2 regions of the Streptomyces sp. NPDC096136 genome follow, and region 2 is predicted to be linked to the other one. Evidence: riboswitches for the same ligand, from Rfam matches in the RefSeq annotation. Region 2 holds a riboswitch; the other holds the start of a gene.

Region 1 (8,562 bases), on a different contig from region 2:
CACCGCCGTCCACGAGGCACACACCCCCGCCCTGCGCGCGGTCCAGGGTCCGATGACCGCCGAGCTCCCCCTTCCGGTCCACGTGCTCGACCGCCTGAGCATGTCCGGCCGCGCGGCCGACGGCCGGCCGCCCCGCACCCGCCTCACCGCCTGGCGGTTCCTGATCCGCAGCGGCGACCGCTTCGTGGCGGCGGCCGACACGCGGCTCACTCCGGACGGCTGGGCCTTCTCGCACTTCTTCGAGGGGCCCTACGTCGCCGCCACCGAGCGGGCCCTGCGCCAGGCGGAGCAGCTCGGCAAGACCTACCAGCCCCGGCTGCTGTCCGTCCCGGAGCTCTACATGCTGACCCTGTGGCTGCACGGGGCGGTCGGCGCCGACGCCGCCGCCGGCCTGCCCGCTGCGGCCGACCTGCTGGTGCCGCTGGCCCCGGCCCCGCCCGGGATCGCCCCCTACCGGCCGCATCCCGTCTCGGAGCTGCTGCCCGTACTGACCCACCGGCTGACCCCGGCGGCCCCGCCCGTACCACCCGTACCGCCCACCCTGGCGGCCCCCGCGGCCTGAACCCCCCGCTCCGCCCGCGGGCGCGGCCCGCGATCCGGGCCGCGCCCGCGGCGTGCCCGGGCCCCGCATACCAGCTCGTCCCGCCGCCCGACACGCCGTCTGACCCACATGACCCATTCGGCCTAGCCCGCCGGGACCAGTCGTGAACCATCCGAAAGGACAGGGCAGTTGGCTTGAACCGCCCGCACGAGTGATGCGTCCTCAATCCATGAGGACTGCTGCCGGGAAATCCCTGCGAAGCAGCCGTCATAGGGGAAGACTGAGGACATCCTCCCCGCAGGCGCGGGGACGACCCAGGGGGACGGCCATGAATCACGCATCGAGCCGTAGCGAACAGACCACACCGCAGCGAAAGAACGCATCCATGTGCCAGCACCAGCCTGCCTGCCCGTCATCAGAGTCCGCCGACCGGGAGGCCGCGCGCCCGGTGGCCAACCACCCGGAGCAGGGCTGGAGCCTGCTGTGCAACGGCGTCCTGCTCTTCGAGGACACCGGTGAGCTGCTGCCGGACGGCAAGATCATCGCTCCGCACCGCCCGCTCGCGGCGGCCTGAGCGGGCACCGCACACGGACGTACGAAGGGGCCGGTCCCGGAGCGGAGAGCTCCGGGACCGGCCCCTTTCAGCGTGCTGCCGGCGCCCCCTCAGGGGGGCGCCGGGCCCGAGGGCTCAGTTGTCGTACTCGTCCAGCGGCGGGCAGGAGCACACCAGGTTGCGGTCGCCGAAGGCGCCGTCGATCCGGCGCACCGGCGGCCAGTACTTCTCGGCGGCGGAGACGCCACCGGGGAAGACGGCCTCGTCGCGGGTGTACGGGTGGTTCCACTCGCCGCCCAGGGACGCCGCCGTGTGCGGGGCGTTGGCCAGCGGGTTGTCGTCCGCCGGCCACTCGCCGCCCGCGACCCGCTCGATCTCGGCGCGGATGGCGATCATCGCGTCGCAGAAGCGGTCGATCTCGGCGAGGTCCTCGGACTCCGTCGGCTCGATCATCAGCGTGCCGGCCACCGGGAAGGACATGGTCGGGGCGTGGAAGCCGTAGTCGATCAGGCGCTTGGCGATGTCGTCGACGCTGACGCCGGTCTCCTTCGACAGCGGGCGCAGGTCGATGATGCACTCGTGCGCGACGAGGTCGCCCGGGCCGGTGTAGAGCACCGGGTAGTGCGGCTCCAGGCGCTTGGCGATGTAGTTGGCGCCGAGCACCGCCACCTGGGTGGCGCGCTTGAGGCCCTCGCCGCCCATCAGGCGGACGTACGACCAGGAGATCGGCAGGATGCCCGCGGAGCCCCACGGCGCGGCCGAGATCGGGCCGACGCCCGTCTCCGGGCCGGCGGTCGGCTGGAGCGGGTGGTTCGGCAGGTACGGAGCGAGGTGCGCCCGGACGCCGACCGGGCCGACGCCCGGACCGCCGCCGCCGTGCGGGATGCAGAAGGTCTTGTGCAGGTTCAGGTGCGAGACGTCGCCGCCGAAGTGACCCGGCTTGGCCAGGCCCACCAAGGCGTTCAGGTTGGCGCCGTCCACGTAGACCTGGCCGCCCGCCTCGTGCACCCGGGCGCAGATGTCGGCGACGTGCTCCTCGAACACGCCGTGCGTCGACGGGTACGTGATCATGAGCACGGCGAGCTCGTCGCGGTGCTGCTCGATCTTGGCGCGGAGGTCCTCGGTGTCCACCTCGCCGTCGTCGGCGGTCTTGACGACGACGACCTTCATGCCGGCCATCACGGCGCTCGCGGCGTTGGTGCCGTGCGCGGAGGACGGGATGAGGCAGATGGTGCGCTGCTCGTCGCCGTTCGCACGGTGGTAGGCGCGCACGGCCAGCAGGCCGGCGAGCTCGCCCTGGGAGCCGGCGTTCGGCTGGATGGAGACCTTGTCGTAGCCGGTGACCTCGCAGAGACGTTCCTCCAGCTCGTTGATGAGCGTGAGGTACCCCTCGGCCTGCTCGACCGGGGCGAAGGGGTGCAGCTGGCCGAACTCGGGCCAGGTCACCGGCTCCATCTCGGTGGTCGCGTTGAGCTTCATGGTGCAGGAGCCCAGCGGGATCATGCCGCGGTCCAGCGCGTAGTCCTTGTCCGAGAGCTTGCGCAGGTAGCGCAGCATCGCGGTCTCGGAGCGGTGCTGGTGGAAGACCGGGTGGGTCAGGTACGCGTCCGAGCGCAGCACGCCCTCGGGCAGCGCGTCCCCGGTGGTGGCGTCCAGGGCCTCGATGTCCGCGGAGACGCCGAAGGCGGCCCAGACGGCCTCGAGGTCGGCGCGCAGGGTGGTCTCGTCACAGGAGATCGAGACGTGGTCGGCGTCCGCCTGGTGGAGGTTCACGCCGCCCTCGCGCGCGGCGGCGACGACCTCGGCGGCCTTGCCGGGCACCCGGGCGGTGACGGTGTCGAAGAAGGAGCCGTGCACCAGCTCGACCCCGCCGGCCGTCAGGCCCGCGGCGAGCAGCGCGGCGTAGCGGTGGGTGCGCAGGGCGATCGTCTTCAGGCCGTCCGGGCCGTGGTAGACGGCGTACATGCCGGCCATGACGGCGAGCAGGACCTGCGCGGTGCAGATGTTGCTGGTGGCCTTCTCGCGGCGGATGTGCTGCTCGCGGGTCTGGAGGGCCAGACGGTAGGCCTTGTTGCCGTCCGCGTCCACGGAGACGCCGACGAGGCGGCCGGGCAGCGAGCGGGCGTGCTTGGCCTGGACGGCCATGTAGCCGGCGTGCGGGCCGCCGAAGCCCATCGGGACGCCGAAGCGCTGGGTGGTGCCGACGGCGATGTCCGCGCCGAGGGCGCCCGGGGAGGCCAGCAGGGTCAGCGCGAGCAGGTCGGCGGAGACGGTGACGATCGCACCGAGCCCGTGGGCCTGGTCGATGACGGCCTTGATGTCGCGCACGGCGCCGGAGGCGCCCGGGTACTGGAGGAGCACGCCGTAGACGCCGCGCTCGGCGATCTCGGCGGGGATGCCCTCGGAGAGGTCCGCGACGACGACCTCGATGCCGATCGGCTCGGCGCGGGTCTCGATCACGGCGATGGTCTGCGGCAGCGCGTCGGCGTCCACCAGGAAGACGTTGCCCTTGACCTTGCCCACGCGGCGGGCGAGCGTCATGGCCTCGGCGGCGGCGGTGCCCTCGTCGAGCAGGGAGGCGCCGGAGGTCGGCAGGCCGGTCAGCTCGGCGACGACGGTCTGGAAGTTCAGCAGGGCCTCCAGGCGGCCCTGCGAGATCTCCGGCTGGTACGGGGTGTAGGCCGTGTACCAGGCGGGGTTCTCCATGACGTTGCGCAGGATCACCGGCGGCGTGAAGGTCCCGTAGTAACCGAGACCGATCATCGACGACAGGACCTGGTTGCGGTCGGCGAGCGAGCGCAGCTCGGCGAGCACCTCGGCCTCGGTCCGCGCCTCGGGCAGGTTCAGCGCTTCGGCGGTCTTGATCACATCCGGTACCGCGGCGGCGGTCAGCTCGTCGAGGGAGCCGTAGCCCACCTGGGCGAGCATCTTCGCCTGCGCCTCGGCGTCCGGGCCGATGTGACGCTGCTCGAAGGGGATGCCCCGCTCGAGCTGGGAGAGCGGAATGCGGTTGGCGGTCATTACGGAGGCCTCCTGGTCGTACGACCTGCGAGGGGCACCACGGCGCGGGCACCCGGACGGCCTCCCCCTCTGTCATCTCAACCTGAGAGCTTCACCGGAGTCTCGGGGGTCGCCCGTCGTCCGGCTTTCACCGTCGGTGAGGAGTGGGACCGGCACTGCGCGCCCGGCACCCGCTCCTGCTTTCCAGAGTGGCCTCGTCGCGTGCGGTACGTATGCCTGAGAGATTCCGGGGAGGATTTGCTCCTTCGGCGCCTCCGTCGAGCTCACTCGGAGGACTCTCCCGCACAGGGTCAACAGCCGCCACCCAGCCTACCAGCGAGGATCTGGACCCTCCCTCGAGTGGCCCCCTATCGGAATATGCACTTTTGTAGTCATTACGGATGACTGCGACCACGTGGAGGGACCGTGCAGACCGACATCGATCCGCGCAGCCTGATCGGCCGCAAGGCGTTCGACCGGAACGGGGCCAAGATCGGCACCGTGGACGAGGTCTACCTGGACGACGCCACGGGCGTCCCTGAGTGGGCCGCGGTCCGCACCGGCCTGTTCGGCAGGGACGCCTTCGTCCCGCTGGAGCCGAGCGAGGTGGTCGGAGAGGTGCTGCGCGTCCCCTTCGAACGCTCCCTGATCAAGGACGCCCCCGACTTCGGCGTGGGCCGCCACCTCTCCCCCGAACAGGAGCTCCAGCTGTACCACCACTACGGCCTGGACGTGTCCATGCCCGGCGACCTCCACCTCCCCCCGCCGGAGAAGCGCTAGGGCGCGCCGTCCGGAGCGGGCCGGCCCACGAGGGGCAGCGGGTCGGAGGCCTCCAGCTCGGGGTCGTCCACCAGGAACGTACGGACCCGCCCGGGCGGCGACCCGGGCCGCTCGAAGCGCACGGTCACCCGCCCGACCCCGCTGCCCTGGACCCACCCGGGCCCGTACACCGCGTGCCGTACGTCGCTGCCCGCGGGCCAGTGCCGCACCGCGGCGGCGTACGGGTCCTCCCCGGGCGCCGCGGCGGCCCCGGGGCCCCCTGGAGCCCCCGGGATCCCTGGTTTCCCCGGCGCCCCGGGGGCGGCCGCGCCCCCGGCCGTCCCGTCCGCCTCCAGGGCCCCTTCCGCCCCGGCGGCGGCCTCCTCCGTGCCCGCGCCGAGCGCCTGGGCGAAGAGGTCCTCCTGGGTGTAGTCCGCGAGCCCGGTCACGCCGACCCCCAGGAGCCGCACCCCGCCCGTGGTGTCCACGCCCTCCAGGAGCCGCGCGGCCGCCTCGCGCACCACGGCCGGATCGTCGGTGGGCCCGCGCAGGGTCTCGGAGCGGGTCAGGGTGGAGAAGTCGTAGCGGCGCACCTTGAGGACGATGGTGCGCCCCGAGTGGCCGGAGGCCCGCAGCCGTCCCACGCACCGGTCGGAGAGCCGCTGCACCTCGAAGCGGATCCGCACCCGGTCGTGCAGGTCGACGTCGAAGGTGTCCTCCACCGACACCGACTTCGCGTCCCGCTCCGCGACCACCGGCCGGTCGTCCAGCCCCAGGGCCATCCGGTAGAGGCCCACCCCGTGCGCCCGGCCCACCATCCGGACCAGCTCGTCCTCTCCGGCCTCGGCCAGCTCCCCCACCGTGGTGATCCCGGCCCGGCGCAGGTGCTCCCCGGTCGCCGGGCCCACCCCGGGCAGGGTCCGCACCGACATCGGGGCGAGCAGCGCGCGCTCGGTGCCGGGCTCGATCAGCAGCAGCCCGTCCGGCTTGGCCTCCTCGGAGGCGACCTTGGCGAGCATCTTCGACCCGGCCAGGCCCACCGACCCGCTGAGGCCCGTGGCGGCCGTGATGTCGGCCCGCAGCCGCTCCCCCGCGGCCCGGGCGCCCGCGGAGTCGAAGGCGCTGCCGCCCGCCTCCAGGTCCACGAAGGCCTCGTCCAGGCTGAGCGGCTCCACCAGGGGCGACAGCTCGCGCAGCAGGCCCATGACGATCTCGCTGACCTCGCGGTAGAGCAGGAAGCGGGGGATCAGGTAGGCGCCGTTGGGGCAGAGCCGGCGGGCCTGGGCGGTCGGCATCGCCGAGTGCACCCCGAAGCGCCGGGCCTCGTACGAGGCGGTGGCCACCACCCCGCGCGGGCCGAGGCCGCCGACGATCACGGCCTTCCCGCGCAGACTGGGCTTCGACGCCTGCTCCACGGAGGCGTAGAAGGCGTCCATGTCCAGATGCAGGATGGTCGGCGCGGTTCTCACGGCACCGATGCTGCCCCATGCCACTGACAACGCGCGGGTGCGCCCGGCCCGCGCCCGGCGGCCCCGCCCGGGCCGGCCGCCGGCCCGGGCGTCAGCCGGCCCGGTTGCGGCGGGCGGCGAGCTCGTCGGACGGGTTGTGGCCGACCACGGTCTCGCCGGTGTCCACGCGCTCCCCGTGCAGCTGCGAGAGGGCGTTCTCCACGTCGCGCCAGACCACGCCGACCGCGATGCCGAAGACCCCCTGGCCGCCCTGGAGCAGGCTCACGACCTGGTCCGGGGAGGTGCACTCGTAGACGGTCGCGCCGTCGCTCATCAGCGTCATGCGCTCCAGGTCCGAGAATCCCCGGCCGCGCAGGTGCTGCACGGCGGTGCGGATGTTCTGGAGGGCCACCCCGGTGTCCAGGAAACGCTTGACGATCTTGAGGACGACGACGTCGCGGAAGCTGTACAGCCGCTGGGTCCCCGAACCGTAGGCGGGCCGCACGCTGGGCTCCACGAGCCCGGTGCGCGCCCAGTAGTCCAGCTGCCGGTAGGTGATCCCGGCGGCGGCGCACGCCGTCGGTCCGCGGTAGCCGACCTGCTCGGGCGCCGGCGCGTCGTCCACCGGTCCGACCGGCTTCGACGCCGGCTGACGGTGCGCGGCACCCGACCCGCCGCCGAGCAGCGGGGACGGACCACCGTCACTCCGTACGGGGATGCCCCCGGTCGTACCGTCGCCCGTGGTCCTCACGCCGACCCTCCGTCCTTGACCTGCCACCTTGAAGGTAGGCAGTGACCCGGGGTGCGTCAACGATCGCCACACTCGGCACGCCGAGTGATAATCACCCTGAGAGTGGTTTCCCGTACCCCATTGCGGGGAAAGGCTACTCGAATGGGCTGAATGTCCCGGGTGGACGACGCGGTGCGCGCCGTGCCCGCCTCCGGCCCTACTGAGGGCCCGTGCCGAAGTCCTCGGGAGAGATCTGGTCGAGGAACTCGCGGAACTTCTCCACCTCGTCCTCCTGCTCGTCGGGAATCGCGATTCCGGCGTCGTCCAGCACGCCGTCGCTGCCGTAGATCGGCGTCCCCGTCCGCAGGGCCAGTGCTATGGCGTCGGAAGGCCGCGCGCTCACCTCGACGCCACTGGCGAAGACCAGCTCCGCGTAGAAGACGCCCTCCCGCAGATCCGTGATCCGGACCTCGGTCAGCTCCTCGCCGACCGCCTCCAGCACGTCCTTGAACAGGTCGTGCGTCAGCGGCCTGGCCGGGGCCATTCCCTGTTGCGCGAAGGCAATGGCGGTCGCCTCCCCAGGACCGATCCAGATGGGGAGGTACCGGTCGCCTCCCACTTCACGCAGGAGCACGATCGGCTGGTTGGAGGGCATTTCCACCCGGACACCCACAACGTCGAGCTCGTTCACACAGCAACCCTAGGACCTGCCCGGCAGGTTTGGGTAGTCGGGGCCCGGTCGGGGCGCCCGTGTTCAGTGGAGCCGCACCCCGAGAGCGGCCTGTACGAAGGCCTCGTGGAGCCGTACGGAGAGCCCAGCGAGCTCCTTCATCGTGGCCTCGGCGTGCGCCCTGGTCTGCGGATTGCGGTGCCGGCGCAGCGGTGCGACCACCTGCTCCACCAGACCGGCCTCCCGGTCGGCCGCCGCCTTCATGGCCCGCAGGTGGCGCGGTTCCAGTCCGAAGCGGCCGAGGTCGGCGATCAGGCGGGCCACGGCCACGGCCTCGGCGCCGAACCCGCCGGCGGCCTCCTCGCAGACGAGCCCGTACGACTCCCACTCGGCGAGCTGCTCCTCGTCCGCCTCGGCGGCGGCGATCAGCTCGGCCCGTCCGACCCGGGCCGCGGCGGGCGGCGCCCCGCCCGCCTCCCCGTACCCGCCGGAGCCCTCGACGGACTCGCCGTGCGCGGCCGGAGCCGGAATCCGGATCTGCTCGCCCCGGTCGAGCGCGTCGAGCTGCTCGCGGATGACCTTCAGCGGCAGGTAGTGGTCGCGCTGGAGGCGCAGGACGCGCGCGAGCCGCTCCACGTCGTCCGTGCTGAACTTGCGGTATCCGGAAGGCGTGCGCCGGGGCTCGACGAGCCCCTCCGCCTCCAGGAAGCGGATCTTCGAGATCGTGACTTCGGGGAACTCGTCGCGCAGCATGGTGAGCACCGTGCCGATGCTCACCAGCTGCCCGGCCGAGCCGGCGGTTCCGGCGGCGCCCTTCTTCGGGGCGCCGCCGGTCGGGGTGCGCAGCATGGGACCTTCCCT
Region 2 (8,562 bases):
TGCCGGCGGTGAAGCTCTCCACCTTGTAAGGACCGGTGGAGACCGGCTTGTTGGTGTAGGTGGCGCCCGTGTCCTTGCCCACCGGGACCGGCGAGGAGGTCGGCATGGCCAGCAGGTAGCTGAAGTCGGCGTTGGCGCTCGCCAGGTTGAAGACGATCGTCTTGTCGTCCGGCGTCTGGACGGACTTCAGACCCATCTTGTCCGGGTCGGTGTCCTTGTACGGGCCGGGGTACTTCTGGCCCTGGTCGAGGACGTCGATCAGGTAGGTCGGGCCGCCGGACAGCACGTCCTGCGCGAAGACGCGCTCGATGCCGTACTTGACGTCCTTCGAGGTGATCGGCGTGCCGTCCTCGAACTTCACCCCGTCCTTGAGCTTCAGGGTGTAGGTCTTGCCGTCGTTGCTCACGACCGGCAGGGCCTCGGCGAGGTCCGGAACGGCCTTCGTGCCGTCCTTGCCGGGCTTCGCGTCGTAGGCGAGGAGGCTGCGGACGTACAGGCGCTGCATGTCCCAGACGAAGCCGTAGTAGGCGCGGGCCGGGTCGAGGTAGTCCACGTCCTGCGGGGACCAGAGCTTGAGCTCGCCGCCCTTGGTGTCGGAGGCGTTGATCACGCCGTCCGCGGCACCGCTGTAGCCCTTGCCGCTGTCGGCGTCGGCCTTGGTGTCGTCCTTCTTGTCCCCGCCGCCACCGCACGCGGCGGTCATCGACAGGGCGGCGATCACGGCGGCGATCGCGAGGGCCTGCTTTCTGCGGATCACGGTGGTCCAACCTCCATAGGTGGTGAATCGAAGAAGCGGTTCAGCTGCCCTTGGGGTCGAGCGCGTCGCGCAGCCCGTCCCCGAAGAGGTTGAACGCCAGGACGGTGATGAAGATCGTCATACCGGGGACCACCATGTACATGGGGTCGTCCTGGTAGATGGGGACGGCGTCGGAGAGCATCTTTCCCCAGGAGGAGGTGGGCGGCTTGACGCCGGCACCCAGGAAGCTGAGGGCCGCCTCCGTCAGGATGTTGGTCGGGATGATCAGCGTGGTGTAGACGAGGATCGGCGCGACCAGGTTCGGCATCAGCTCCTTGACGAGGATGTATCCGCGGCCCGCCCCGAGGCTGCGCGCCGCCTCGACGTACTCGCGCTCCCGCAGGGAGATCGTCTGGCCGCGGACGATGCGTCCGATGTACGGCCATCCGAAGAACCCGATGACGAGGATGAGCACGCCCATCCGGACGCCCGAACCCTCGAAGCCCCAGACGGAGTTGGGGACGACGGAGACCAGGGCGATGGTGAACAGCAGCTGCGGGAAGGCCAGCAGCAGGTCCATCAGGCGGCTGATGACGCCGTCGACCCAGCCGCCGATGAAGCCGGCGAGGGCGCCCAGGAAGCTGCCGAGGACGACCGAGACGAAGGCGGCCAGGAAGGCGACGATCAGGGAGATGCGCGCGCCGTAGACGATCCGGCTGAAGACGTCGCGGCCGTTGGTCGGCTCGACGCCCAGCAGGTAGTCGGAGCTGATGCCGCCGAAGGAGCCGAGCGGCGTGCCCAGGTCCGGGTCGATCAGGTCCTCGTGGAACTCGTTGGGGTCGTGGCCCAGCAGGTTCACGATCAGCGGCGCGAAGATCGCCACCAGGATCAGCAGGATCACGACCACACCGCCGGTCAGCGCGACCTTGTCGCGCTTGAGCCGCATCCAGGCGATGCGGCCGGGCGAGCGGCCTTCGATGGCCTTGGCAGGGACGTCGGCTACGGACACGGGTGCGGGCGTTTCCGCGCTCGTGTCGTGCAGTGGTGCCGTCATCGTGGTGGGGACCCCTCTCGGCCGACGGGTGGTCGGCCCATGCCCGCCGCTGTGGCGGCGTTGGTGCGGAGTGGCGCTCGGAGTGCTCGGGACACGGTGGAACGCGGGTGAGGTGCGTCGGGAGGTGCGTGAGTACTGCGAGAACTGCGGGAGGTGCAGGAAGTGCAGGAGATGCGGGAAGTGCAGGTGTGACGCGTGGAATGCGAAGACTGCGGACGTGCGGAAGTGCGGGAAGTGCTGTGCGGAACGACAAGCGGAGTGCACGTGCCGAGCCGGGTCCTGGAGGACTGACCGGCTCTTGGGTGGGGAGTCTTCATCGGGCGCTCGACCAGCCGCCAGACCCGCAGATGAAAGGATGCGCAACCGTGATCTGAGGCTTGAGTTCCCGTTATCCGGACTCCGGTGGCGGCTCAGCGGAGCAACACCGTCCGTTCGGTAGCCAAACGGACATGGCGCCCAACTCTACGGAGGAGCATGCCAATTGGGCGCCCAATGGGGGCGAAATCCGGACAAGGCAAAGGCCGCCGGGAACGGTGGTTCCCGACGGCCGGACGTCGCGTCGGACGGCCCGTCTCATGGTGCGGGCATACCCGGAAATGTCCCTGTAACGGGCTCGGTGTTCGGCCCGCGGCGGCTCAGTACGCGGCCGCCTGCCCCTCGCGGTCGTAGAAGGGACGCGTCTGGGAGCGCAGCCACATGGCCACCGGATCGTGCTCGTCCGCCAGCGCGACCGTGCACACCGGCACGCCCTCGGGCACGACGCCGACCGACTGGCGCATCATCTCCCGGACGGACTCCAGCGCGGGCGCGGAGGCGTCGTAGAGGTCGAGGCCGACCGCGAGGTACGCCGACCCGAGCGCGGGCTGCACCCAGGCGCGGCGCAGCGAGCGGACGGCGGGCGTGCGGTGGGCGTGCTGGGTCAGCAGGCCGTAGAACTGCGGGAGCTCCAGGGCGGGCTCGGACAGCCGCAGCGGGCCGGCCGGCATCCGGTCCAGGCCGGTCGCGATCCGGCGGAGGTCCGCCCAGGGGATGCCGAGGCCGCCGCCCTGGGCGTGCGGGTTGACCCACAGCCCCCAGCGGTCGGGGTAGAGGGCACGGGCGATGTCCCGGCCGGTGACCACCTCGTAGCCCCGGTTCCAGCCGCTGGCGGCCAGCTCCTGCGGGGAGGTCACGCAGGGCGCGTAGCCGAGCCCCTCGACCTCCATCCCGCCGTACTGGGCGTCCGGTGAGCCCGGCTGCCCCTGCCAGAGCAGCATCCACAGCCGGCCCTCGGCGAGGGCGTGCAGGAATGACTCGTAGCTCTCATAGCGCCCGGGAGTCACCTGGCGCAGCATGTGCTCGACCTGCCCGGCCGCGGCCGTGCCTGACGCACTCACCCGGTACCCCTCTTCGTCTTCGTCCGCCCGTCGTCTCCACGTCCCGAACAGCTTAAGCGGCGCTACGGGAGGTAGAAGGGGCGCACGCGCTCACGAATCCAGTCCGTGACCGGGTCCTCGGCGGCCTCCAGCAGGATCAACTGCACCGGCCAGGGCGCCGGCACGCGGGCGAGCGCCCGGCCGAGCGCCTCCAGCGGGGCGGTCCGGGATCCGGCGTCCCATCCCACCAGCTGGACGCCGATGTAGAGCTCGGGGTCCTTGCCCTCGACGCTGGCCAGGCAGCGGTGCGCGGCGGAGACGACGCCGGTGGCGCGGAACTCCTCGGCGGCGGCGGTGAGGAAGTCGACGGGGTCGTCCTGCCAGTCGGGCTCGAAGAGCCGGACGCGGGCGCCGCTGGCGGGGCCGTCGAGCTCGGTCCGGCCGGTGCGGCAGAGCTGCGCGACGGCGGCGGGCGGCAGGGGGACGCCGACGGCGCCCTCGGGGTTGACGGCGATGCCGAGCTGCGGGGGCAGGCCGCGGGCGAACTCCACGGCGGGGGCGACGGCGAAGTCCATGGCGGGGCCGGCGGCGGAGCGGAACTGGGCCTCGGAGCTGTAGACCGGGACGTAGGCCTCGCCGGCGATCAGCATGGTGGGGAGGTCGAGGGAGGTGCTGTCGGGGCCGCCGCCCTGCGGGAGCGGCACCCAGACACGGGCGCGGCCCAGGGCCTCCAGGATGCGGGGGCCGGCGTCCGGCTGCCCGAGGGCCGTTCCGAGCACCTGTTCCAACTCGTTCGCCGGCCAGCCGTTGCCCTGCATGTGCCCCTGCCTTTGTGGTGCGTCCCGTGGATGTGGCCCCGAGGCTACCGGGTGGCTCCGCCGGTGGAGCGGGGCACCGGGTGCGGGCCGCCGCGCGGAGCCGTCTCCCCGCCCCGCCCTCTCCCCGCCCCGCCCTCTCCCCGTCTCCTGGGGCTCCGCCCCGGACCCCGCGCCTCAAACGCCGGCGGGGCTGTGGATGGCCCCGCGGCGCACCCGGGCCGGGTCAGGGCGTGAAGGTGATCTCCGTCAGCGTCGCCGCCGACGGGCGGTCCAGGAGGGTGGTGGTGGCGCAGCCCCTCGGGGAGCGGCCCGCGGCGGCGGCAGCCAGGAGGCGGGTCACCGCCGCGCGGTGGCGCGCGAAGGCGTACGGCGAGACCCCGCGACCCCGGGACTCCTGGCCCGCGAGGGCCTCCTCCGGGGTGGTGTCCAGCAGGAGGAGGTGGAGGCGGCTGCCCCGGCGGCGGACGGTGGCCGCCAGGAGGGCCCGGACCCAGGACTGGGTGCCGCAGTCGTGGACGACTACGGACGCGCCGGAGCGCAGCTCGCGCCACAGGGCCCAGTAGTGGGCCGCGCGGACCAGCGGGCGGTACGCCGCGTACGGCAGCGCCCGCGGCATCCGGCGCTCCCAGCGCTCGCGGACGTCCTGGGAGTCGATGCCGCCGCCGGGGGCCGCCCGCTTGATCAGGGTGCTCTTGCCGCCACCCGGCAGACCGGACACCACGACGATGTCCCCCACGCGGAAGCTCAGGCTCCGAGGGCTCCGGGCGGCCGATCCGCGCAGGTCGCGGACCGTGCAGGCGGCCGGGGCGGCGAGGGGCCGCACCCGGGTCCCGTCCACCGCTCCCGTACTGGTCACCACTCCGAATCTCCGCACGTGATCGTCTCCCCCCGACTCGGGCCGTGAGGGCCCTGTGCCCGCTGAATGTAAAGAGACGGTAATCCGCGCCCTCCGGTTCCGGGCGGGACGTCCGCCACCTGGGACCGCCGGGGCCACCGGGGCCTTTGGTGTTCCGTACGTTCTTTCGGGCCCCGCTGCCCGCTTCCGCCCGACCCGTGCAATGATGTGCGCCATCTGGACACCAACTGCATACCGGCCGCTTGAATCCGCGCGGGAGAGTCCCGGCTGGCCGTGAGGCCGTGCCCGGGCGCCGAAGGAGCAAGTTCCTCCCTTGAATCTCTCAGGCCCCGTACCGCGTGGATGAGGCAGATCTGAAAAGCGAGCTGTCCGCAGCTCCACCCAAGGTGCAAGTCGGCGTTCCCCGCGCGGGAACTCTCGGCGAACCTCTCAGGTTCCGATGACAGATGGGGAGGATCGTCCTCGTCATGTCATGCCCTGGGACCCGGGAGCCACACCCATGAGCACTGCCCCCCGCCTGACCGCGCTCGACGCGCTGCACCGGTCGCTCGGTGCGACCATGACCGACTTCGCGGGCTGGGACATGCCGCTGCGCTACGCCAGCGAGCGCGACGAGCACAACGCCGTGCGCACCAAGGCCGGCCTGTTCGACCTCTCCCACATGGGCGAGATCACCGTCCAGGGCCCCGAGGCCGTCAAGGCGCTCGACTACGCCCTCGTCGGGAACATCTCCACCGTCGGCGTCGGCCGCGCGCGCTACACGCACATCTGCCAGGAGGACGGCGGGATCCTCGACGACCTGATCGTCTACCGCCTCGGCGAGACCGAGTACATGGTCGTCGCCAACGCCTCCAACGCCCAGGTGGTCCTGGACGCCCTGGCCGAGCGCGCCGCCGGCTTCGACACCGAGGTCCGCGACGACCGCGAGGCGTACGCGCTGATCGCAGTCCAGGGCCCCGAGTCCCCCGGCATCCTGGCCTCGCTGACCGACGCCGACCTGGACGGCCTGAAGTACTACGCGGGCCTGCCGGGCACCGTCGCGGGCGTGCCCGCGCTGATCGCCCGGACCGGCTACACGGGCGAGGACGGCTTCGAGCTGTTCGTCTCCCCCGAGCACGCCGTGGAGCTGTGGCAGGCGCTGGCCAAGGCCGGCGAGGGCGTCGGCCTGGTGCCGGCCGGCCTGTCCTGCCGCGACACCCTGCGCCTGGAGGCGGGCATGCCGCTGTACGGGCACGAGCTCACCACCTCCCTCACGCCCTTCGACGCCGGGCTGGGCCGGGTCGTGAAGTTCGAGAAGGAGGGCGACTTCGTCGGCCGCGCCGCCCTGGAGGCCGCCGCCGAGCGCGCCGCCACGCAGGCCCCGCGCAAGCTGGTCGGCCTGGTCGCCGAGGGCCGCCGCGTCCCGCGCGCCGGGTTCTCCGTGGTCGCCGACGGCAAGGTGATCGGCGAGGTCACCTCCGGCGCCCCGTCCCCGACGCTGGGCAAGCCGATCGCGATGGCGTACGTCGACGCGGAGCACGCCGCGCCCGGCACCTCCGGTGTCGGCGTGGACATTCGCGGTACGCATGAGCCGTACGAGGTCGTGGCCCTGCCGTTCTACAAGCGGCAGAAGTGACCCCCGGGGTCCCCGGGACCCCGCCGGCGGCCCCCGCCGGCACGCAAGACCACCGTTCGTATCCACCGCACCGCATCCAGGAGAATCAGGCCATGAGCAACCCCCAGCAGCTGCGTTACACCAAGGAGCACGAGTGGCTGTCGGACGCCGTCGACGGCGTCGCGACGGTCGGCATCACGGCCTTCGCCGCCGACGCGCTCGGTGACGTCGTCTACGCCCAGCTCCCCGAGGTCGGCGACACCGTCACCGAGGGCGAGACCTGTGGCGAGCTGGAGTCGACGAAGTCGGTCAGCGACCTCTACTCCCCCGTCTCCGGTGAGATCGTCGAGTTCAACCAGGACGTCGTGGACGACCCGGCGCTGGTGAACTCCGCCCCGTTCGAGGGTGGCTGGCTGTTCAAGGTGAAGCTCTCGGAGGAGCCCAAGGACGCGCTGTCCTTCGACGAGTACACCGCCCTCACCACCGGTAACTGACACCCCAGGGGATCCTGATGTCCGTTCTGAACACCCCCCTCCACGAGCTCGACCCCGACGTCGCCGCCGCCGTCGACGCCGAGCTCGTGCGCCAGCAGTCGACCCTGGAAATGATCGCGTCGGAGAACTTCGCTCCGGTCGCCGTCATGGAGGCCCAGGGCTCGGTCCTGACCAACAAGTACGCCGAGGGCTACCCGGGCCGCCGCTACTACGGCGGCTGCGAGCACGTCGACGTGGTCGAGCAGATCGCGATCGACCGCATCAAGGCGCTCTTCGGCGCCGAGGCCGCGAACGTCCAGCCGCACTCCGGTGCGCAGGCCAACGCCGCCGCGATGTTCGCGCTGCTGAAGCCGGGCGACACGATCATGGGCCTGAACCTGGCCCACGGCGGTCACCTGACCCACGGCATGAAGATCAACTTCTCCGGCAAGCTCTACAACGTGGTCCCGTACCACGTCGACGAGTCCGGCCAGGTCGACATGGCCGAGGTCGAGCGCCTCGCCAAGGAGTCCAAGCCGCAGCTGATCGTCGCCGGCTGGTCCGCCTACCCGCGCCAGCTGGACTTCGCCGCCTTCCGCCGGATCGCGGACGAGGTCGGCGCGTACCTGATGGTCGACATGGCCCACTTCGCGGGCCTGGTCGCCGCGGGTCTGCACCCGAACCCGGTGCCGCACGCCCACGTCGTCACCACCACCACGCACAAGACCCTCGGCGGTCCGCGCGGCGGTGTCATCCTGTCGACGCAGGAGCTGGCCAAGAAGATCAACTCCGCGGTCTTCCCGGGCCAGCAGGGCGGTCCGCTGGAGCACGTGATCGCGGCCAAGGCGGTCTCCTTCAAGGTCGCGGCCTCGCCCGAGTTCAAGGAGCGCCAGGAGCGCACCCTGGAGGGCGCGAAGATCATCGCCGAGCGCCTGGTCCAGCCGGACGTCACCGAGGTGGGCGTCTCCGTCCTCTCCGGCGGCACCGACGTGCACCTGGTCCTGGTCGACCTGCGCAACTCCGAGCTGGACGGCCAGCAGGCCGAGGACCGGCTCCACGAGATCGGCATCACGGTCAACCGGAACGCCATCCCGAACGACCCCCGCCCGCCGATGGTCACCTCGGGTCTGCGCATCGGTACGCCGGCGCTGGCCACCCGCGGCTTCGGCGCCGAGGACTTCCGCGAGGTCGCCGAGATCATCGCGCAGGCCCTGAAGCCGGCGTTCGACGCGGACGACCTCAAGGCGCGCGTCTCCGCGCTCGCCGCGAAGTTCCCGCTGTACCCGTCGCTCTAGCAGCGGGCCAGGAGGGGGTCCGGCCTTGTACCGCACAGGGCCGGGCCCCTTTCTGTCTTCTTCCCCGGCCCCCCTCCCCCCGCCGGGGCACCGGAACGCGAGGCGGCTCACGTCCGCCGGACCCTTCCGCGAGCCGAAACGTTCATCTCCACGCGTTACGCTCGTCTGCCGGACAAAATCCGCAGATCCCCCCTGCACCACCCCGCTCCACCCACACCCCTGCCCCCTCTCCACCCCACGAGCCGACAAGGGAGTCCGCCAGTGGCCATCTCCGTCTTCGACCTCTTCTCCATCGGTATCGGCCCCTCCTCCTCCCACACGGTCGGCCCGATGCGCGCGGCGCGCATGTTCGTGTCGCGCCTGAAGAAGGACGGCGTCCTC

Evidence for each region. Region 2 has a riboswitch for glycine ahead of gcvT (glycine cleavage system aminomethyltransferase GcvT). Riboswitches for the same ligand answer to the same signal wherever they lie in the genome.
Region 1: linked by a shared signal. The riboswitch ahead of gcvP (aminomethyl-transferring glycine dehydrogenase) and the one ahead of gcvT (glycine cleavage system aminomethyltransferase GcvT) in region 2 are both predicted to bind glycine.

Annotation. Positions count from the first base shown of each region.
Region 1 covers NZ_JBIWFZ010000020.1:6,669-15,230, reverse strand. Annotated here, with positions in the region: gene ACIRBY_RS30440 (hypothetical protein) at 1-562, shown strand, start outside; gene ACIRBY_RS30435 (DUF5999 family protein) at 927-1,115, shown strand; gene gcvP (aminomethyl-transferring glycine dehydrogenase) at 1,230-4,115, opposite strand; glycine riboswitch at 4,310-4,408, opposite strand; gene ACIRBY_RS30425 (PRC-barrel domain-containing protein) at 4,521-4,874, shown strand; gene ACIRBY_RS30420 (DNA polymerase IV) at 4,871-6,322, opposite strand; gene ACIRBY_RS30415 (MerR family transcriptional regulator) at 6,414-7,052, opposite strand; gene ACIRBY_RS30410 (bifunctional nuclease family protein) at 7,249-7,722, opposite strand; gene ACIRBY_RS30405 (MerR family transcriptional regulator) at 7,786-8,550, opposite strand.
Region 2 covers NZ_JBIWFZ010000015.1:146,325-154,886, reverse strand. Annotated here, with positions in the region: gene ACIRBY_RS27290 (ABC transporter substrate-binding protein) at 1-703, opposite strand, end outside; gene ACIRBY_RS27285 (ABC transporter permease) at 798-1,790, opposite strand; gene ACIRBY_RS27280 (enhanced serine sensitivity protein SseB C-terminal domain-containing protein) at 2,426-3,166, opposite strand; gene ACIRBY_RS27275 (enhanced serine sensitivity protein SseB) at 3,229-3,963, opposite strand; gene ACIRBY_RS27270 (AAA family ATPase) at 4,187-4,801, opposite strand; glycine riboswitch at 5,063-5,166, shown strand; gene gcvT (glycine cleavage system aminomethyltransferase GcvT) at 5,319-6,434, shown strand; gene gcvH (glycine cleavage system protein GcvH) at 6,527-6,907, shown strand; gene glyA (serine hydroxymethyltransferase) at 6,925-8,181, shown strand; gene ACIRBY_RS27250 (L-serine ammonia-lyase) at 8,443-8,562, shown strand, end outside.